Regions from separate parts of the Bacillus haimaensis genome, predicted to be linked through region 2. Evidence: riboswitches for the same ligand, from Rfam matches in the RefSeq annotation. Region 2 holds a riboswitch; each other region holds the start of a gene.
What was found. A riboswitch is a leader RNA that binds a small molecule or an ion and turns the genes downstream of it on or off. The one in region 2 is predicted to bind S-adenosylmethionine.
Positions count from the first base shown of each region.

Region 1: linked by a shared signal. The riboswitch ahead of ABN702_RS08570 (iron-containing alcohol dehydrogenase family protein) and the one ahead of ABN702_RS19055 (methionine biosynthesis PLP-dependent protein) in region 2 are both predicted to bind S-adenosylmethionine.
Region 3: linked by a shared signal. The riboswitch ahead of ABN702_RS12245 (O-acetylhomoserine aminocarboxypropyltransferase/cysteine synthase family protein) and the one ahead of ABN702_RS19055 (methionine biosynthesis PLP-dependent protein) in region 2 are both predicted to bind S-adenosylmethionine.

Region 1 covers NZ_CP158164.1:1,679,078-1,686,488, forward strand. The annotation lists gene carB (carbamoyl-phosphate synthase (glutamine-hydrolyzing) large subunit) at 1-588, shown strand, start outside; gene argF (ornithine carbamoyltransferase) at 573-1,547, shown strand; gene ABN702_RS08560 (argininosuccinate synthase) at 1,615-2,829, shown strand; gene argH (argininosuccinate lyase) at 2,861-4,234, shown strand; SAM riboswitch class I at 4,613-4,722, shown strand; gene ABN702_RS08570 (iron-containing alcohol dehydrogenase family protein) at 4,806-5,894, shown strand; gene ABN702_RS08575 (MetQ/NlpA family ABC transporter substrate-binding protein) at 5,896-6,711, shown strand; gene ABN702_RS08580 (methionine ABC transporter ATP-binding protein) at 6,784-7,411, shown strand, end outside.
Region 2 covers NZ_CP158164.1:3,747,701-3,755,111, reverse strand. The annotation lists gene ABN702_RS19065 (bifunctional homocysteine S-methyltransferase/methylenetetrahydrofolate reductase) at 1-1,213, opposite strand, end outside; gene metC (cystathionine beta-lyase) at 1,197-2,393, opposite strand; partial or broken gene ABN702_RS19055 (methionine biosynthesis PLP-dependent protein) at 2,390-3,519, opposite strand; SAM riboswitch class I at 3,642-3,766, opposite strand; gene cydD (thiol reductant ABC exporter subunit CydD) at 4,345-6,078, shown strand; gene cydC (thiol reductant ABC exporter subunit CydC) at 6,075-7,411, shown strand, end outside.
Region 3 covers NZ_CP158164.1:2,404,270-2,411,680, forward strand. The annotation lists gene ABN702_RS12230 (hypothetical protein) at 1-471, opposite strand, end outside; gene ABN702_RS12235 (homoserine dehydrogenase) at 628-1,833, opposite strand; gene metX (homoserine O-acetyltransferase MetX) at 1,826-2,926, opposite strand; gene ABN702_RS12245 (O-acetylhomoserine aminocarboxypropyltransferase/cysteine synthase family protein) at 2,948-4,267, opposite strand; SAM riboswitch class I at 4,330-4,449, opposite strand; SAM riboswitch class I at 4,610-4,714, opposite strand; gene ABN702_RS12250 (AAA family ATPase) at 4,929-7,052, shown strand.

The DNA of each region.
Region 1 (7,411 bases), 2.1 Mb from region 2:
ACGGTCAAGGCACCTGTTTTTTCCGTGACAAAATTAAAGGGCGTAGATCATGTACTGGGACCCGAAATGAAATCGACAGGAGAGGTAATCGGCCTGGGATCAACTGTCGAAGAAGCACTCTCCAAGGCGTTCTTCCAAGGAAAGAACAATCCATTCGTACCGAACCAGAAGGCAAACAAGATTTTCTGTTCCTTTTCAGATCGGGAAAAACAAGCTGCCCTTCCACTTATCAGGAAATTAGTGGAAATGAAATTTAAAATAGCCGCCACCCAAGGAACCTATCAATATCTGAAATCAGAAGGAATAGTCGAAGTAGTGGAAATCACAAATGATAGCATAGCAGAATTCATCCAATCCGGGACGTGTGCTGCAGGAATTATCATTCCAACAAAAGGAAGGGACAAAAACCGAAACGGGTTGCATTATCGGGCCTTATTCACGAGATATGGCATCTCGATCTTCACCAGTCTGGATACAGTAAATATGGCTGCTGCGTTAAGTGGAACAGTTAAGCCCAATTATGCCCACATGGAAAATTATTTAAGTAAGAATAATAAGGTGGTTGAATATTTATGCAAAGTGTACTAAAATGGGATTCGAAACAAAAAGCTGAAAAATTATCAAAAAAAGACTTTTTAACACTGGGATCATTTTCATCCGATGAAATAATGATCATGTTGGAAGAAGCCATCGAAATTAAAAGTATGCAAAAATCGGGTGTTGCTCACCCTTACTTGCAAGGCAAGGTATTAGGGATGATTTTTGATAAATCCTCCACAAGAACCCGTGTATCCTTTGAGGTTGGAATGCTTCAGCTTGGAGGCAATGCGATATTCCTAAGCTCAAAAGACATCCAGATAGGTCGTGGGGAAACCATCCATGATACGGCCAAAGTGCTTTCCCGCTATGTTGACGGACTTATGATACGAACCTTTGAGCATGAATCGATTGTGGAATTTGCAGCGCATTCTACTGTTCCAGTCATCAATGGCTTGACAGATACCCATCATCCTGCACAGGTAATGGCAGATCTATTGACCATTCTTGAGCATAAAGGCAAATTAAAAGGGCTGAAGATGTGTTATTTAGGTGATGGAAACAACAATATGTGCCATTCCCTATTGGAAGGCGCCATTAAAGTGGGAATGGATATTTCCATTGCATGTCCTACAGGTTACGAACCGAATGATGCCATCCTGGAATCTGTGAAGGAAGAGGCAAAATTGACCGGTTCTAAGGTAGAATGCAGTACAGATCCAAAAACCATGATACAAGGAGCAGATGTGGTGGTAACTGATGTCTGGACCAGCATGGGGCAGGAAAATGAAACAGCGGATCGCTTGGAAGCATTCTCCCCCTATCAGGTAAATGAAGATCTTTGCAAACTTGCGGACAAAGATTATATTTTCCTTCATTGCTTGCCTGCACATAGAGGAGAAGAAGTGACAGCGTCCATTATTGATGGTCCGCATTCCGTCGTATTTGATGAAGCAGAAAACCGCCTGCATGCACAAAAGGCGATTCTGAAACTATTACTGGAAAGATGATTTTTTTTACGATATAATGTATAAAAATACAACGAGATAGATTTTTATTCTAGGGAGGACGAATGATTTGGCTAAAGAAAAAGTGGTATTAGCATATTCCGGAGGTCTTGATACCTCCGTTTCCGTTAAATGGCTGCAAGAGAAGTATGGTTACGATGTTATTGCACTCGGACTGGATGTCGGAGAAGGGAAAAATCTCGCTTCCATTCAACAAAAGGCACTGGATGTAGGAGCTATCAAAGCAATCATGGTAGATGCAAAAGAACTGCTTGCGAAGGAATATATCGTTCCGGCCCTTAAAGCGAATGCCATGTATGAAGGGAAGTACCCACTATCCTCCGCACTCTCACGCCCCTTGATCTCCAAGCTGTTGGTGGAAGTGGCTGAACAGGAGGGAGCTATAGCCGTTGCACATGGTTGTACCGGGAAAGGGAATGATCAGGTCCGCTTTGAGGTAAGCATTCAGGCGCTTAACCCTAACTTGAAAGTAATTGCCCCGGTACGTGAATGGGGTATGACACGTGATGAGGAAATCGAATATGCAATGAAGCATGATATTCCGATTCCGGTAGATTTGGATAATCCATTTTCCATTGATGCGAACATTTGGGGCAGAGCTTGTGAAGCAGGTGTGTTGGAAAATCCATGGAATGAAGCACCGGAAGCGGCATTTGCATGGACCAATCCGATTGAATTGACTCCAGATCAGCCGGAATACCTTGAAATAACCTTTGAAAATGGTGTTCCTGTAGCACTTAATGATAAGAGTATGGATCTTGTACCATTGATTGAAGAACTGAATGAAATAGGAGGAAAGCATGGAGTGGGCCGTATCGACCACATTGAAAATCGTCTTGTTGGAATCAAATCCCGTGAGGTCTACGAGAATCCCGCTGCGCTTATTCTGATTCAGGCACATAAGGAATTGGAATTTTTGACATTGCCTAGAGAAGTGACCCAATTCAAAACCTCCATTGATCAACAAATGGCAAAAGTGATTTACGAAGGATTATGGTATTCCCCGTTAGTGGGTGCGCTACAAGCTTTCGTTGAGGAAACCCAGAAGCATGTAAGCGGAAAAATCCGCGTAAAGCTCCAAAAAGGAAACCATACAGTAGTCGGGCGTCAATCCGAAAACAGCTTATACAATGAGGAACTGGCCACCTATTCCAAAGGGGACATGTTCGACCATAACGCTGCAGTCGGCTTTATCAAGCTCTGGGGTCTGCCGACAAAGGTGTATGTGGAAATTCATAAAAAAGAAAAAGTAGCAAGCTATTAAACTTATTTTTTGAAATGGAGGCTATCATCCTATGTCTAAACTATGGGGCGGAAGATTCACCAAGGAAACCGACAAGCTTGTAGAAGCGTTCACTGCCTCTATTACTTTCGATAAAGAGTTGGCTAGTGAAGACATCGAAGGCAGTATCGCACATGTGCAGATGCTCGGGGACTGCGGAATCATCGCCATTGAGGATGCAAATACAATCAAAGAGGGATTATTGAAGATACAGCAAAAAATCAACAATGGAGATGTAGAGTTTCTTGTGGAGCATGAGGATATTCACATGAACATTGAAAAGCTGCTAATAGATGAAATAGGACCTGTTGGAGGAAAGCTTCACACAGGACGAAGCCGTAATGATCAAGTCGCGACAGATATGCATCTGTATCTTCGCAAGCAGACGAAATCGATCATTGGACTTTTGAATGACGTGCAAAAAGCGATAATGGATCAGGCAAAGAATAATATTGACACCATTCTGCCAGGCTACACCCATCTTCAGCGAGCACAGCCTGTTTCCTTTGCTCACCATCTTCTTGCATATTTTTGGATGCTTGAACGTGACAAAGAAAGATTGCAGGACAGCTTGAAACGTATAAACTGGTCACCACTTGGTGCCGGCGCACTTGCTGGAACAACCTTCCCGATCGACAGACAGCAGACGGCAGAATTATTAGGGTTTGATATGGTATACCCGAACAGCATGGATGCAGTCAGCGACAGGGATTTTATCGTTGAGTTCCTGTCACACGCATCGCTAATCATGACACATATTTCACGTTTATCCGAGGAGCTGGTCATCTGGTCGAGTCAGGAGTTTCAATTCATTGAACTAGACGATGCCTTTTGCACGGGATCTAGTATTATGCCTCAAAAGAAGAATCCGGATGTCCCAGAGCTTCTCCGTGCCAAAACCGGAAGAGTATATGGCAACCTCGTAGGTCTGCTGACTGTTTTGAAGGGGCTACCGCTTGCCTACAACAAAGATATGCAGGAAGACAAAGAAGGGATGTTCGATACAGTAGCAACACTCGACGGTTCAATGCGCCTTCTTGCTCCGATGATCCGTACCATGACTGTCAACAAAGATAAGATGCACCAAGCTGTATCACAGGATTTCTCCAATGCAACAGATATTGCAGATTACCTTGTAACAAAGGGACTGCCATTCAGACAGGCACATGAAATAATCGGAAAAATCGTCCTGTATGCCATAAATAACCAAAAGTTCCTATTAGGTTTGACCATAGAAGAATACCAGCAGTTTTCACCATTATTCAAAGAAGACATCTATAAAATCCTACAACCCAAAAATGTAGTAGGAGCAAGAAACAGCCAAGGAGGCACAGGATTCCAACAAGTAAAAAACCAACTAGCCTTCGCCGAGCAATTTGTCGACTAATTGGAGTTTTTTAGTGCAGAGGAAAACTTCAACAATATTAATTAACTTTCTACTTTTTTTACGAAGGCCCTGTTAATTTCTAGTGTAGGTTTTAAGAATCTAGCTATTGATTGGAGCAATAGGCGAAGACTCCTGCGGGAGATAGCGGTAGACTGGGGACCCCACAGGCGAAGCCGAGGAGGCTCCGACACCGCCCCTTGGGTCGCTGCGCCTAGTGCGGAAATCAACAGCGTGTTCAAAGGTGACAATCTATTTACAAGATTAGGAGTAGTAAAAACGCTTACATTTTATTATTTCAAAAAACTTATTGACAGAAGCTTTTCAGCAACATATACTTACTTTAATCTTTTAATAATTCAATAGTTTCAAAAATTACAACTCTTATCAAGAGTGGCAGAGGGACTGGCCCCATGACGCCCGGCAACCTTTCTAGATCGATAGAAAAGGTGCTAATTCCAGCAGAACAACGATGTTCTGGAAGATAAGAGAGGACGTTTTTTTGTATTCTCATCCTCTCTTGTTTTCAAGGGAGGATTTTTTGTTGCATTGGAACTTTGGAGGGAGGAATGAAATGATCAACGTACAGGGTGCACCAGCCATCTATCAATCGGAGGTGGGAGTGTTTAAAAAACTTCCTGAATTTTTAGAATCAAATGGGTTTAAAAGGGTCTTCATCGTACATGGAACAAAATCACTGCATGCCGTGAAATCGCATATTCCTGATTTCGGATTCCTACAGGTGCACTTTGAACACTACCGAGGTGAATGTTCGGATGAGGAAGTCAGGCGGATAAGGCATATTGCAGAATCATGGGACGCGGACATAATCATCGGGTTGGGCGGAGGTAAAGTGTTAGATCTCTCTAAAGCGTTGGGCTACGAAATGCGTGTGGATGTTGTCCTGGTTCCTACTGTCGCTTCCACATGTGCCGCTTGGACCCCACTTAGTGTTTTCTATTCGGAGAGTGGCCAGTTTAAACGGTATACCATTTTTCCGAAAAGTACGCTTTTGGTCTTGGTGGAACCTGAAATTTTGCTAAATGCACCCGTCCAGTTTTTCAAGGCTGGCATCGGCGATACACTTGCCAAATGGTATGAGGCGGAGAGCCTTATTTACGATCTCGAAACAGTTCCGGTACCTGTCCAAATAGGGCTGCAATCAGCCGATCTTTGTAAAAACATTATATTGGAAGAGGGAATTCAAGCCCTCGCTGATATAGAAGGGGGAACGCTCAAATCCAGTTTCCGAGCTGTCACCGACGCCATCATTATGCTTGGTGGAATGGTGGGTGGCTATGCAGATCACTATGGAAGGATAGCAGCCGCACATTCTGTACATAATGCATTGACGAAAATTCCTTCCACCCATCATCTTCTTCATGGAGAGAAAGTAGCATATGGAATACTCGTCCAATTGGCATTGGAAGGAAAAATAGAGGAGATCAGCAATCTGGCTTTATTTTTTGAAAAAACAGGTCTTCCAATGAGCCTCCATGATCTTGGCATTTCCATCAATGATAGAAAGACGCTAGAAAAAATCGCCGATAATACCCTGCTTCCTTCAGAGTCGATCCACTTTATGAAAAGGAAATTTGAAGCATCAGATATTTTGGAAGCATTTGAAGTAATCGAAAAAATAAATGAAAAAGGGAGAGAGTAGGATGAAGAAAATATTAGGATTTTTGCTGACAGCACTATTATTATCGGTTATTACTGCATGTGGGAGCAGTGAATCAGGGGGGAGTGAGGCCCTGAGTGAAGATAAGCTGATTGTCGGAGTTACAGCGGGACCTCATGAGCAGATATTGGAAAAAGTGAAGGAAGTCGCGGCAAAGGATGGATTGGATATAGAAATCGAGGTTTTCACTGAATATGTAATGCCGAATGTCGCGTTGGACGAGGGTGACCTGGATGTAAACAGCTTCCAGCATAAGCCTTATCTGGAGCAGTTCAAAAAGGACCGCGGATTGGACTTAACAGATGTAGCGACAACAGTTAACTTCCCGATGGGCATATATTCTGCTAGCATCAAAGATATTAAAGATCTGAAAGATGGCGATAAGGTCGGTTTGCCAAATGACCCAACTAATGGGGCTCGTTCCTTGCAGCTATTTGAATTGGCAGGTTTGATCAAATTAAAAGAAGGCGCTGGTGCAAATGCAACCTTAAAGGATATAGAGGAAAATGAAAAAAACCTGGAATTCATTGAATTGGAGGCTTCCCAGATCCCACGTCAACTCGAAGAACTGGCAGCTGCTGCTATCAACACAAACTTCGCGGTGGAATTTGGATTTGTTCCAACCAAAGATTCCATTTTCATTGAACCAGGAGACTCTCCTTGGGTAAATACATTGGTCGTCCGCACGGAGAACAAGGATGATCCAGTATTGAAAAAGCTGATTAAAGCTTATCATTCTGATGAAGTGAAACAGTTTATCGATGAAACGTTTGAAGGATCTGTTGTTCCATCATGGTAATAGCAAGACTTAGGAAAGCCGCCAATGGTGCGGCTTTCTACAATATTTACTCAGAAAATGGAGGGATACATAATGATTAGACTCGATAACATCTCCAAAAGCTTTGTCTCCAAGAAATCCAGCATCGAGGCATTGAAAAATGTTTCGTTGGAGGTGCAGAAAGGCGAGATTTTTGGTGTGATCGGCTACAGTGGAGCGGGAAAAAGCACCCTGATCCGCTGTGTCAATCTTCTGGAAAAACCAACAAAAGGCAAGGTTTTTGTTGACGGGCTTGAATTGACTTCTCTTACCTCCAAAAAGCTTTTAGCATCACGCCGAAAAATAGGAATGATCTTTCAGGGTTTCAACCTGTTAAAAACCGCTACAGTATATGAAAATATCGCCATACCTTTGCGGTTGACCGGTGTATCCAAAAAGGAGATAGCGAATAGAGTAGACAAATATCTGGGAATTGTCGGTCTATTGGACAAAAAAGAAGCTTATCCAAGCCAGCTTTCAGGAGGGCAAAAGCAACGGGTCGCCATCGCAAGGGCGCTTTCCAATGAACCGAGTGTTCTATTAAGCGATGAGGCAACAAGCGCATTGGACCCTGATACAACAGAGGCGATTCTGGATCTATTATTGAAGATAAATAAAGAACTGGGTATAACCATTCTCCTGATCACCCATGAAATGCATGTCATTCAAAAGGTCTGTGATC
Region 2 (7,411 bases):
GCAAGCCCATCAGGTGGGATTGAAGGCCGATCAGGTTCCGGTCGCGACAGGTAATGTGAATGAGCGGGCGCAAGCCGATTTCCGACTTCACGATCGATCCAAGCGCCGTGTTGCAGACACGCGGGGAAGCCAGTGAATTATCAGCCAAAGTGATGGCATCAATTCCTGCATCCTTGAGTGCCTGGGCACCCTGCATGAAGCGGTCCGTGTTCAGCTTTCTTGGTGGATCAAGCTCCACGATGATCGACTGCTCCTTTTTCGCCTTTTCGAAAAGGGGAGGGGGTGTCTTTTTGGCTGGTGGGGTAATGACAATCTTTCGTTCCCTTGTTTTCACCTGTTTTTCTTTTACAGGCGCTATGTCTTTCAGTGCAGTGGAAAATGCCTCGATATGTGAAGGCGTCGTCCCGCAGCAGCCACCCAGGAGCCGCACCCCCTGATCGCGGAAGGAGAGGGCAGCCTCCGTGAAGTAATCCGCATCACTTTCATACTGCAGTTTTCCATCCACATAAGACGGCAAGCTGGCATTCGGATAGGCGGAAAGATAGGCATGCTTCGGAATCGCGACCTCCTCGAGCGTGGAAAGCATATGATAAGGTCCAAGCCGGCAGTTGAGCCCGACGATATCTGCTCCGAGCGTTTCAAGACGAGTGAGTGCTTCCGAGATGGGCACCCGATTTTGCATGAACCCGACCTCCTGCAAGGAAACCTGGGAGATGATAGGCAGTGTCGTCTCCTTTCTTGCGATAGAAAGGACTGTCTCGAGCTCCTCCAGGTCATAGAAGGTTTCAAGGAGAATGCCATCGACCCCTTCAAGGAGCAGGCAGTAGAGCTGCTCGCGGAAGGTGCGCTTGATTTCCTCGATCGGCGTCGCCTGAGGCTTGATGCCTCGGATCCCGCCGATTGTTCCTACCACAAAGGCATCGTGCTTGGTGACCGCCTTTCTCGCCAATCGTACAGCTGCACCATTGATTTCTTTCACCTGATCCTGCAGGCCGTAGCGCTCCAACTTATGATAGTTGGCTGCGTAAGTATTGGTTTGAATGATATTGGACCCTGCATTCAGATAGGCCTGATGGATGTTGTAGATCTGATTCGGCTGGGAAAGATTCAGTTCCTCAAAACAACAATCCGAGCCATAGGAATAGAGGAGGGTTCCCATCGCACCGTCGGCGATCAATATTTTATCCTCTCGTAAGCTATCCAAGATTCCCATGGTATACCCTCCCATTTACATTTGCTTTTAGGCTGTGTGTTGCTTGCAATGCTTTTTCAAAATCATGGATCAGGTCCTGCACATCCTCCAGGCCGACTGATAGGCGGAGAAGAGCGTTGGAAATGCCGCGTTTTGCACGTTCCGCTTCCGGCATGGCGGCATGTGACATTTTTGCAGGATAGGAAAGAATCGATTCCACAGCCCCAAGGCTCACGGCAAAAACAGGGATTTCCACGTTGGAAACGAAGGAGCGAATTGCTTCTTCATTTTCCAATTCAAAGGAAAGGACGGCACCTGCGCTCTTGGCCTGGCGATGCTGCAGCCCGCAGCCTTTATGGGAAACGAGTCCTGGATAGTAGACCTTTTTTACGAGCGGGTGCTTTTCTAAAAAGGAAGCAATGGTCGTTGCCGATTTCACCGATTGCTCCATCCGGACATGCAAAGTTTTCAAGCCCCTGAGGACAAGCCACGCATCCTGCACACCAAGAATGGCGCCAAATGCATTTTGCAGAAAGCCAAGCTTATTTGAAAGCTCCTCATCCCGCGCAACAGCAAGGCCGGCCACGACATCGCTATGGCCGGAAAGGAATTTGGTGGCGCTGTGGAGCACAAGGTCTGCTCCGAGTGTAAGCGGCTTCTGAAGCGCCGGTGTCAAAAATGTGTTATCCACGAAGGTCCAGGCACCATTGGCTTTTGCGAGCTTTGCAACCTCCTCGATATCCGTCACTTTCAGGAGCGGATTGGAAGGGGTCTCGACGTATAGGACCTTCGTATTTGGCAAAATGGCAGCTTCCACTTTAGCGAGATCTGTCATATCAACAAACTTATATTGAATACCGTAGCGTGTGAGCACCTCGGACACCATCCGGTAGGTTCCGCCGTACACATCCTCTGAAATCAGGACATGGTCTCCCTGAGACAGGAGCAGAAAAGCGGTGGAGATGGCTGCCATCCCGGAGGAAAACGCAAACCCTCTTGTTCCTTCCTCGAGGTGGGCAATCGTATCTTCAAGTGCTTCGCGGGTAGGATTTGCGGAGCGTCCGTAATCGTATTTGCCGAATTGGTCGACATCAAACTGATGAAAAGTGGATGCATGCTGGATTGGTACACTCACCGCACCAGTCTGCGGATCGACCTTATGCTTGTTGTGTAGGAGCTTCGTTTGAAAGGAATGGCTCACGACAACACCTCCTTTGTGAAAGATGCGTTCTTGGCAGCTTGCTCGAATGCTCCGTTCAGGTCGTGGATCAGGTCTTCCGAATCTTCAATTCCTACCGAAAAGCGAAGCAGACGGTTACATACGCCCGTGCTTAAGCGGATCTCTTCCGGAATATCGGCATGCGTCTGCGTGGCAGGGTAGGTGATGAAGCTTTCCACACCGCCCAAGCTTTCAGCGAAGGTAATGAGATTGAGATTCTGAAGAAATGGGTTTACCCACGATTCTTCTTTGATGCGGAATGAAAGCATCCCTCCTTTTCCTGGATATAGCACATCGATAACCGCCTCATGCTGTTTCAGGTAGTCGGCAATTGTGATTGCGTTCTTTTGGTGCCGTTCCATCCGGAGGGCGAGCGTCTTCATGCCACGGATGAGCAGCCAGGAATCGAACGGGCTGAGCACAGCCCCGGCCGCATTGTGGTAGAGAGCAAGTGAATCGCATAGCTCACGGCCCTTTGCCACGATAAGTCCTGCAAGCACATCGTTATGGCCACCTAGATACTTGGTAGCACTATGCACCACAATATCGGCGCCAAGCTCGATCGGCTTTAAAAGAATGGGAGTATAAAACGTATTGTCACAAATCAATAGCAGTCCATGCGCTTTCGATAAGCGTGCAACTGCCTCTATATCCGTTTCCACCATCAGGGGATTGGTAGGGGATTCTACAAAAATGGCTTTTGTTTGCGGGGTGATGGCCTCTTCAATGCAAGATAGATCACTAGTATCCACATACTTGCAACACAGCCCCCATTTTTTATATCCTTCTTCAAATAAACGATACGTCCCGCCGTAAAGGTCCTTGCAGACAATCAGTTCATCGCCTGATTGGAAAAGGGAGAGTACGGTCAGGATTGCTGCCATGCCGGAGCTGCACGCATAGCCTTGGTCACCATGTTCAAGGTCCGCGATTGCTTGCTCGAGCAATTGACGGGTCGGATTTCCGGTACGCACATAATCGTAGCCGGATGACTGGCCGATCCCTTCATGCCGGTAAGCCGTCGAGAAGTAGACCGGGGATTCACGGTGCCGGTGGCCGTTTCGCTGCGATTGCCAATTTGCGCTAGCTTCGTTTCTGTTTTATACATAAAAATATCCTCCTCTATGGTAAGTGGATAACGTTCATCACCAGAGAGGAGGACAGGGACTTTTTTAAGGAAAATAAAAAGCCTTCTGTAAGAAGAAGACTTTTTGCAAAAAAAGTTCATTCTTCTCATCTGTACAGGTTTTTAAATGAAAACCTGCTGGAATTAGCACCTTTTCAGTCGTCTGTGGAGACGCTGCTGGTTGCTGAGGTGTCTATGGGCCATTTCCCTCGACCTCTCTGGATAAGAAAGTTCACTATGAAATTTACGAATCATTTTGATTATTTAACTAATTTACAACAGGTGAGCGTGGAATGCAATGGTTTTTTGAATGGATTAAATTATTTTTATGCGGGGGGTGGGGGGAATAGACATGAATTGTTGGGTGAGCCATCATTTTTGATTAACCGATGCCGATTCCTCATTTAAATAGATCACAAAAGGTAGAAAAGCATGCTGTGAGGGAGTTTTTCTTGCGATTGGTAGTGAATAGAGCTGGTTTGAGGCCCTGTTTTCTGCTGATTCTAACAAATTGTTCTCTCATTCTAACAAAACTAGAGAACATTCTAACAAATTGGTCCGTCATTCTAACAAATCACCACATCATTCTAACAAATCTATTTTCTGCCCAACTTTGTATGCCTGGAAAAGATTTATTCCTCTCCTTTTTGGGAACATACAAATTGTCATAAAAAGGTCAATCTCCAGACGGGCAAACTGAATCAGGATGCATTATAATAAACATAGTATGTGAAATATTTCACGAACTGAATATTAAACTAACTAACCTTAACATATACGCCAATCTAAAAGGAGAAGTGGCAAAGGATGAAGGATCTCAAAACGATTGCAAAGGAACAACGGAATACAAGGACAGTGCTGATTTTCCTGGCTATTCTGTCGGGGTTCACTGTCATCGGGCAGGCTTACTTTTTCGTGACATTAGTAGATCGCATCTTCCTGAAGGGCCATACATTCCAGGAGATCCTCCCATTCCTCGGTGGACTTTTGGCTGTCATGGCGGCAAGAGCCTTGCTCACTTATCTAAACGGGGTGGCTGGAGTGAAGATGGCCTCCAAGGTGAAGCGGGATTTCCGGCATGCACTTTTAAATAAATTTTCTAAAAGCCCGATTTCTGCTTCCTTGAAGGGTCAGTCCGGTCAGAAGGTAAGCGTGATGATGGATGCGGTGGATGAGATAGATCCCTATTTCAGCCGCTATATTCCGCAGATGATCCAATCATCCGTCGTGCCGATCATGATTCTGATTGCTATTTTCACGCAACATATGAATTCGGGATGGATCATTATTGTTACAGCACCATTCATCCCCATATTTATGATTGTAGTGGGGCTGAAAACGAAGAAAAAATCCGAAGAACAGATGGATAAGCTCGCGGCGTTCTCAGGGAGGTTTCTTGATACGCTGCAAGGCTTGACCACTTTGAAGCTGTTCGGAAGGTCACAAAGGCAAAAGGACTCCATCCGTGACAGCAGTCTTTCTTTCCGTGAAGCGACGATGGAAGTGTTGAAGATTGCGTTTCTTTCTTCGCTTATGCTTGAGCTGATTTCGATGCTGGCAATTGGACTTATCGCATTGGAAATCGGTCTGCAGATGGTCGTGTTTAAAAATATGACATTCTTTCCGGCATTCTTTGTATTGGTGCTGGCGCCTGAATTCTACTTGTACCTGAAGGATCTCGGCAATGCGTTCCATACAGGGCGCGGCAGCATGGGAGCGGCGAAAAAGGTGACAGACGAGCTGGCGGTGGAGGAGGAGCCGATCGAATGGGGAAGCAGAGAGCTTGCCAATTCAGAAATGCCTCCGGTCTTGGAACTGAAAAACATCGGTTTCAGTTATGCGGAAAACGGTTTTACTCTGAAAAACATACACACTCAAATCCCTGCTTATGGACAAATCGCCATTGTCGGACGAAGCGGTGCGGGGAAATCCACCTTGCTTAATCTGATAGCCGGTCTGATCCGGCCGACTGAAGGGGAAGTGCTTCTAAACGGGCAGCCGTTATATGGCTACAGGGAATCCGAATGGTTCGATCAGCTCAGCTACATCTCGCAGAATCCGTATCTTTTTTCAGGGACGATTGCCGAAAACATCGCCATTGGTGGAAAAGCGGACGCCACTCGCGAGGAAATAGAAGAGGCGGCTGAAAAAGCAGGTATTCTTCCACTGATCCAATCACTGGAGAATGGATTCGATACAAAAATCGGGGAAGCGGGAAGGGGCCTTTCAGGTGGCGAAAAGCAGCGGCTTGCCTTGGCGAGGGCTTTCCTGAAGAGGCCGAATATCATTTTTTTCGATGAACCGACGACAGGTTTGGACCTGCAGACCGAGCGGATTTTGCAGAGGTCGATGGAGGAGTTGGCGAAAACGTCGACCGTCATCACAGTGGCACATCGTCTTCACACCATCAAAAAAGCAGATAAAATTCTACTGTTGGAAGCAGGCGTGCTGGTCGCCCAGGGTACTCATGAAGCGCTTCTAAGCTCTGTTCCCGCTTACAGGCAAATGGTTTCTGTACAACAGGGAGGTGGAGAGGAATGAAGGATTTAGCGATCGTGATAAAGCTGATGATGGTGGAGAAAAAGGATGTTTTCCTTTCCATCTTGCTTGGATTCACGGCAGGAATAGCGGCAGTGGGGCTTTTCGCATCAAGCGGATACTTGATTTCAAAAGCGGCGCTCATGCCCCCTATCTACGCGCTGACGGTCATGATTGCCCTCTTGAAGTTGTTTGGCTTTGCCCGGGCGCTTAGCCGATATGGGGAACGGTATTTTTCCCACCGTGCGACGTTTACGATTCTTAGCAACTTACGGGTTTCTTTTTACGAGAAGCTGGAGCCCCTAGCACCGGGGATCTTTCAAAAATACCGGAGCGGCGACCTGCTTTCAAGAATCGTCGGGGACGTGGAAAGCCTGCAGAATTTCTTTTTGCGCGTCTTCTATCCGCCGATTGTGCTGGTCATCGTATTCCTGAGTACGATTTTATTTCTCTCGTTCTACTCTGTTTATATTGCACTCGTTATCTTTTTGGGACTTCTTTTTACTGGATTTATAGTCCCGGCGGTTTTCGCGTGGAAGCAGCGTAAAGTACTAAGCAGGGTGAGGGAAGAGAGGGGCGAGCTTTCGACGGAAGTAACGGAGCTGTTTTATGGCTTCCGTGATTTGAAAATCTATCAGAAGCTCGCTGGGAAAGAGGAGCAGCTCGTGAAGGCAGCCGACTCCTATCTGAAGGAGCAGGAGCGCGAAGGTGTGCAGGCGATGTTCAATCAATCGGTGAACTCTTTCGCATCCCTATTTGTATCCTGGATGGTGCTGGCGCTTGGAGCATTTTTAGTGGTGGAAGGCGATTTGAACGGTTTGTTCCTTGCGATGCTCGTGATGATCTCGTTGACCGTGTTTGAAAATGCCACCCCGATGGCGGTTTTCCCGAACCATCTGGAGGACAGCCGCAGGGCAGCAACGAGATTGTATTCGGTGGTGAAGGAAGAGAACAAGGTGAACAGAGAGGAGCCTGTTGAGACGCTTCCGATTGACGAAGGATTGGATGTGGAGTTGGAGAAAGTCAGCTTTACTTTTCCCGACGAGCCACGGATTACGCTGAATGAAATCAGCTTGGGCCTGCCTGCCGGATCCAAAACGGCGATTGTCGGCCCGAGCGGTTCCGGGAAATCCACTGTTCTGCAGCTGCTCCTGAAAATCCAGGAAGCAGACTCCGGTTCGGTTCGCATCGGCGGTATTCCGATTTCACGGGTTGAACAGGAGAATCTTTGGGAGAGTACGAATGTCGTTCTGCAGGAGAACCACTTTTTCTATGGCAGCATCCGCGATAATCTGATGCTTGCCGGGGAGGAGCTGGAGGACTCATCGTTGCTTTC
Region 3 (7,411 bases), 1.3 Mb from region 2:
GAAAAAACTGAATCCGATCATGACAGGCACTACCACAATGTTGACACCAACCAAGCCTTTGACACCAACTAATACAACGCACACAGCCAATCCCACTGTCAGCAATAACCCAAGCTGATAATGCCATCCCAGTTGTTCTTCAAATACAGCTCCTGCCCCGGACAGCATCACAGCTCCAACACAGGTCAAAATGATGAGCATGAAGAGGTTGACCACTGTACCTGCAGACACCCCAAACAGATATTCATTAAACTCTTTATAGGAAGTCGCTTTTATCCTTTTGGAAACCAGCATCATTTTCGTACCAAGCCAAATGAATAAAAACCCACTGATTAAAATGGAGAAGAATCCTATCCATCCATATTGGGTGAAAAATTGGACAATCTCTTTACCGGTTGCAAAACCTGCCCCCACTATTGTCCCAACATAAACTGCACCTATTTGAAAGGCACCAAGCCAACTTCTACTCAACCGCGCCCCCACCTCTAAACTATTTTTTTGCGACCTCTCCACATTGAAAATGAAAAAACTGCTTGTCACATTATATGAGACAGGCAGTCAGGAAAGAAGCGCTTTTTTGATAAGGGCTTTATTAACATTCCGCTAGAAAATGTTCTCTAGTAACTATTAAACTTGGAGGGGCAATTTCTTCCTTTCATACCTTCCTTTTAACGGGAATATGTTTGTACTCGAACTGTGTGACAACCCCGAAGGTATAACCTCACCTTCAATAATCCAGGTTGTATCATCCAGCTTTTCGATGACCGAAATTTCTTGACCGGATTTTTCTATTTCAGGGTATTCACAAAAGATTACCCATTGCAATAAAGTATCCTGGTCAGTAACAGAATTTTTTGCCGCAGGAGAGGCTTTAGGTTTATTTTCCAACTGAATGATGTCTTCTAGGACTGCACTCGCTGTAGGAAACATGCCAGCCCCTGGACCCTGCAGCTGCAAAGTACCCAACAGATCGGTTGTAATAGAAACACTGTTTTGAACCCCTTCGACTTGATAGAAAGGATGGGAATCTGTTACAAGAACAGGTTCCACCTTACATTGGATCTCATCATTTGACTTGGAGAGAGCGACCACATGTTTGAACCTCAAACCCGCTTCTTCTGCAACCTTCATATGCTGAGGCTGAATATGTGTTATTCCCTTTCTTTTGACGCTATCGATACAAGGCAGTTCTCCATAAATCAGCTGACTCATTACCATGCCTTTATAAAGGGCATCATATCCTTCAATATCATTGGTAGGATCGGATTCTGCATAGCCATTTTCTTTTGCAAGCTGGAGCGTCTCAGCAAAAGTGCTGCCCAACTTCCTCATATTCGTTAAAATGAAGTTGGAGGTTCCGTTAAGAATGGCCTCGATTTTTTGAAAATGATTAACCTGAAGAAGCTGTCGAATCGTTTGGATGATAGGGATTCCTCCCGCTACGGTCGCCTCATAGCCTAGGCCAACTCCTTTTTCCAGGGCCAAGGTCTGCAGCTCGGTTCCATGAAATGCAAACATTTCTTTATTCGCCGTAACAATATGACAACCCTTATCGATTGCTTTTTTCAGATAAGTAAATCCTGGTTCCCTGCCAACAATGGCATCAATGACAATATGAAGATCTGAAAGTGACAGAATATCCTCAAAGTTCGCTGTAAGTAGGACCTGATCATCCGGCGCCACATGTTTTTCTAAATTTCGAACAAGAATGGCAACAACTTTAACCTCTTTTCCCAATAGCCTCTGTAAACGGTTTTGATGGGATTCAATCGTACTGTATACCCCCTTTCCAACCGTTCCATATCCCAACAGCGCCACATTTATTTTAGACATGAGTCACTTCCCTTCTCTCTTTTTCCTCAAGCAATCTCTTCACTTCCATCCCCCATTTGTCAAACTCAACCAAAAAGCCATCATGTCCGAACTCTGTTTCAACCTCAACAAAACTTGCAGATATTCCATGGGCTTTCAGTGCCTCCACTGCTTCTCTTATCATACTAGTGGGATATAGCAGGTCTTTTGAAAAACCTATCATACACACTTTACTTTTTATTTGGCTCAGTGCTTGCCTCCAGCCGTTCCGTTCCCAGCCGATATCATACTGATCCATTGCCTCCAACAGACAAAGATAGCTGTTGGCATCAAAACGTCGTGTGAATTTCTCACCCTGGTATTTCATATAAGAATCCACCTGATATTCAACAGTAGAGTCATCTTTTGTTCGTTTCTGTTCCCGGTTAAAACGATGATTGAATAAACTGGCAGAGCGATAAGTTACCAGACCAACCATTCTGGCTATTTCAAGACCTTTCAACATTTCATTTTCCTGATAATCTCCATTATTCCAAAGCGGGTCTGTCATAATGGCTCTTCTTCCAATACAGTTAAAAGCTAGAGCATAATCAGTAAAATAAGGGGTTACAGCCATAGGAATAAGAATATCTGCATAATCCGGATATAATATTCCCCATTCGAGCACCTGCATTCCCCCAAGTGAGCCTCCAATAACCGCTTTCGCTTCGGAGTACCCAAGCTCCCTCAATGCCAAATATTGAGCATGCACCATATCTCTGATTGTGACGGACGGAAACTTGCTTCCATATTTTTCACCAGTTATTGGATTCAGGGAGGTTGGACCTGTGGAGCCATTACACCCTCCTAGAACATTCATTGTTATTACTTGATAGTCATTTGTATCAATATAGGATTCGGGACCAATAAAGGAATGCCACCAGCCTTTTTCTTCCTCGGATCCTCTTGCAAATTGGTTTCCTGTCAAGGCATGACAGACTATAATAAGTTCCCTATTCTTATTTCCAACCCTTTCATAGGCAATTTCCACCTTCTCCAATACTTCTCCACTTTCAAGCACCAGTCGCTCGATCCGGACACTACCGGCAGTTGTTTTGCAATCACACTCTGTCACTGTCCTTCCACCCTTTTCATATCAGATGCTTTCCACTTTTAAGATGGATTTTCCTGTTGCTGTGAAAAGTGCCTGGTCCAGATCCTTTTTCAGATCTTCGATTGATTCAATTCCTACAGATAGGCGAATCAGATCTTCTGTTACGCCTGACTTTTTCAGATCTTCCCCTGTAAGCTGCTGATGCGTGGTGGATGCTGGATGAATGATCAAGGATTTTGCGTCTCCTACATTGGCTACATGTGACCATAGCTTGATTGAATCAATAGCTTTTCTTCCAGCTTCTCTTCCTCCTTTAATTCCAAAATTGAGAATGGAACCATATCCGTTTCTCAAATACTTTTGAGCGGATGCATGCGCCGGATGTCCTTGAAGACTAGGGTGGGATACCCACTCAACAGCAGGATGATCTTGTAGGAATCTTGCAAGCTCTGTTGCATTTTCGTTATGCTTTTCCACCCTTAGGTGAAGCGTCTCCAATCCTTGTAGAAGCAGAAATGCATTTTGAGGACTTAAGCATGCGCCAAAATCACGCAAAAGCTGGACACGCAGTTTAACTGCATAAGCAAGGTTTCCGAAGGCTTCTGCATAGCGAATGCCATTATAGCTTTCATCCGGTTCAGTAAAGTCTTGGAATTTAGGATTATCCCAGTTGAATGTACCGCCATCCACCACAATTCCTCCGATTGTCGTTCCATGGCCGCCAATCCATTTAGTTGCGGAATGTACCACAATATCCGCTCCCCACTTGATCGGGTTGCAAAGATATGGGGATGCAAAAGTATTATCAATAATGAGTGGTATGTCATGATCTTGTGCAACTTTGGCGACACCTTCAACATCTAAGACATGTAAGCTCGGATTTCCAATGATTTCGCCGAAAATCGCTTTGGTTTTTGGGGTTATTGCCTTTCTGAAGTTCTCTGGATCCGTTCCATCCACAAAGTTCACTTTTATCCCATATTTCGGCAATGTGACAGCAAAAAGATTATAGGTACCTCCATACAGATTGCCTGCTGCCACAATTTCATCACCGGAGTGGGCAATGTTTAATATGGCAAATGCAATTGCAGCCATGCCGGAGCTGGTTGCCACTGCCGCCACTCCGCCTTCTAACAGCGAAATTCTCTTTTCCAGCACGTCGACTGTCGGGTTTCCAATTCTCGTATAGATGTTGCCGAATTCATTCAGGGCAAATAAATTTTGGGCATGCTCTGTATCATTGAACACATACGATGTTGTCTGATAGATGGGGACGGCTCTGGAACCGGTAGTCGGATCAGGAGTTTGCCCTCCGTGTAGCAATAGCGTTTCTAATTGATAAGCGTCATTTGTATTTGTCATGTTTTTACCTCCGTTTTTATATAAAAATAAAAAACCCCTTCATAAGAAGAGGTTTTTTCCTCCTCTTATCTGTCAGGCATAGTCCGCCTGCAGGAATTAGCACCTTTTCAGAAAAAGAATAACTTTTCCTGATGGTTGCCGGACTTCATAGGGCCTGATCCCTCGGTCACTCTCGATAAGAGATATTCAGTTTTTTTTGTTCATTGCGTTAATTCATTGATTGGATGATTGATTTACTATCTACCATATTGAGTAATTCCGGATAATATTACTTTTACTTTTCCCCCTTTTGTACAGATAAAAAGCCTCTTCGATAAGAAGAGGCTTTCATTCAAGGTCCTCTTCTTATCTCTCAGAAAAAAAATCTGCAGAAATTAGCACCTTTTCAACATCATTGAAGGTTGCCGGGCTTCACAGGGTCTGTCCCTCCACCACTCTTAATAAGAAGTTTGCTATATGATTTTTATAAGATTGATACTTTTTGCAATTATAACAACAGTCTCAAGATGAAGTCAACAAACTTTTCTAAATATATAGAATATATTTTTTCTATGATTTACCAACAGGCAAAATACTTGAAAGTCAAAAAAGGTCAAAGTATACTATGGCTAAACCTAAATGGTCAAAGAAAGTCAAACAATTCTCAAGGAGGAAGCAAAGAATGATTTGTCAAAAATGCGAACAGAATCAAGCAACTATTCATGTTAAGTTCCAATTAAATTCAGAACAAAAGCAACTTGTCCTATGCTCTTCCTGCTTTGAAGAAGAAAGAGCAAAATTACAGACACCGTCTGGATTCTTTCAAGGATTTTCCGGACACTCTCCTTTTTGGGAGCAGGATCATCGACCTACTAATGAGTCAAATTTCAAAGATGCTAAAGAGTCCAAACAGGGTCGTGGAATTCTGGACAAATTAGCCAAAAATGTAACAAATCTTGCTAAAGCAGGATTGATTGACCCTGTTGTGGGAAGAGAAAAAGAAATCAAGAAAGTAATTGAAATTCTAAATAGACGAAACAAGAGCAACCCTGTACTAATCGGTGAACCTGGAGTAGGTAAAACAGCCATCGCGGAAGGACTTGCTCTTAATATTACTACCGGAGATGTCCCTGCCAAGCTTCAGAATAAAGAAATCTATCTGTTGGATGTTGCCTCACTTGTTGCCAATACTGGTATTAGAGGTCAATTCGAAGAACGGCTGAAGCAGATCATCCAGGAACTGCAGGAAAGAAAAAACGTCATCCTATTTGTGGATGAATTGCACTTAATTGTGGGAGCTGGTTCTGCGGAAGGGTCCATGGATGCAGGTAACATGTTGAAACCGGCATTGGCCAGAGGCGAGCTGCAGCTCATCGGGGCTACTACCTTGAAGGAATATCGGCAAATAGAAAAGGATGCAGCATTGGAACGACGCTTTCAACCTGTTATGGTAAAAGAGCCAACTCCTGAAAAGGCTGTTGAGATCATTAAAGGTATCCAATCCAAATACGAGGATTTCCATCAGGTTTCCTATACAGAAGAAGCGATAAATGCCTGCGTCAGCCTGTCACACCGCTATATTCAGGATCGTTTCCTACCCGATAAAGCCATTGATTTGCTTGATGAAGCAGGATCTAAGAAGAATTTAACCTTGGATGTAATGGACTTGGAGGGAATTAACTACCGACTTGCACAGATTGAAAAGGAAAAACAAAAAGCTTTGGATGAAGAGAAATACGAATACGCTGCAAAGCTGAGAGATGAAGAAGCAAAGCTTGAAAAGAGTAGAAATAGCTCCACTGCGAAAAAAATTGAAGTTACACTGAATGACATCTATGCAATCATAGAAGAAAAAACTGGCATTCCAGTTGGAAAACTTCAACAGGAAGAACAAGTAAAGCTTCGTGATCTCGAGGCAAATTTAAATAAAAAAGTGATTGGACAAAAAGATGCAGTCCAAAAGATTGCAAAAGCAATTCGCAGAAGTCGTGCAGGTCTTAAAAGAAAAGAACGACCTATTGGTTCCTTCCTTTTTGTCGGACCTACTGGGGTTGGTAAAACAGAGCTTACCAAATCACTTGCCGAAGAGCTTTTTGGTTCAAAGGATGCATTTATCCGTTTTGACATGAGTGAATACATGGAAAAGCACTCAGTATCAAAACTAATTGGATCTCCACCAGGGTATATCGGGCATGAGGAAGCTGGACAGTTGACAGAAAAGGTCCGCCGCAACCCTTACAGTATTGTACTGCTTGATGAAATGGAAAAAGCCCATCCAGATGTGCTCCAACTGTTTCTTCAGGTAATGGAGGATGGCAGGCTGACGGACAGCCAAGGAAGAACTGTCAGCTTCAAAGATACTGTGATTATCATGACAAGTAACGCAGGCGTAACAGACAAGAGAATTACAGTAGGTTTTGAGAAGCACGAAAATACAGAGCAAGGTTCTATTCTGGAATCCTTGTCGTCCTATTTCAAACCGGAATTCCTTAACAGATTTGATAATATCATTGAATTTGCAAAACTTGAAAAAGAGCATATGCGTCAGATTGTCGATATTCTGATTAATGATTTGTCAGGTATGCTGATGGAAGAGCATCAGTGTAAACTTTATTTATCGGAAGATGCAAAAGAGTGGTTGGCTGATAAAGGCTACCATCCTCAGTTTGGGGCTAGACCATTACGCCGACTTATTCAGGAACATGTAGAAGATGCCATCGCTGATGTTTTACTGGAGCTTGATTTCATCCCTACTTCTCTTCAAGTGGAGGTTGAACAGGAAGAATTGAAAGTAAATGTTAACTAATATGCGGTTTGAGGCTTGTTGGTCACCACTTTTCTAATTGGTGACCAACAAGCCTTTTTTATTAATAATTAAATAGACGAAATCCCCGGCTTTTATATTCAGGCACACGATTATGCCTTCTCTGTTTCTTTTTATTTTCACTCGTTAATCCAAATCGATTTCCTTCTTCCGAATTCTTTACCGGATCACATAAACCAGTCATCGGCATTTTTTCTTGAGCTTGATCTATTTTGATTATTGATTGGCACGCAGAAAAGTTTAAAAACAGCATTGCCGAAAATAACAGATGACAAAAACAGGCCACGATATCAACCTCCCATTGTTATCGTGACCTGCATCAAATTTTTTATGTAGATGTA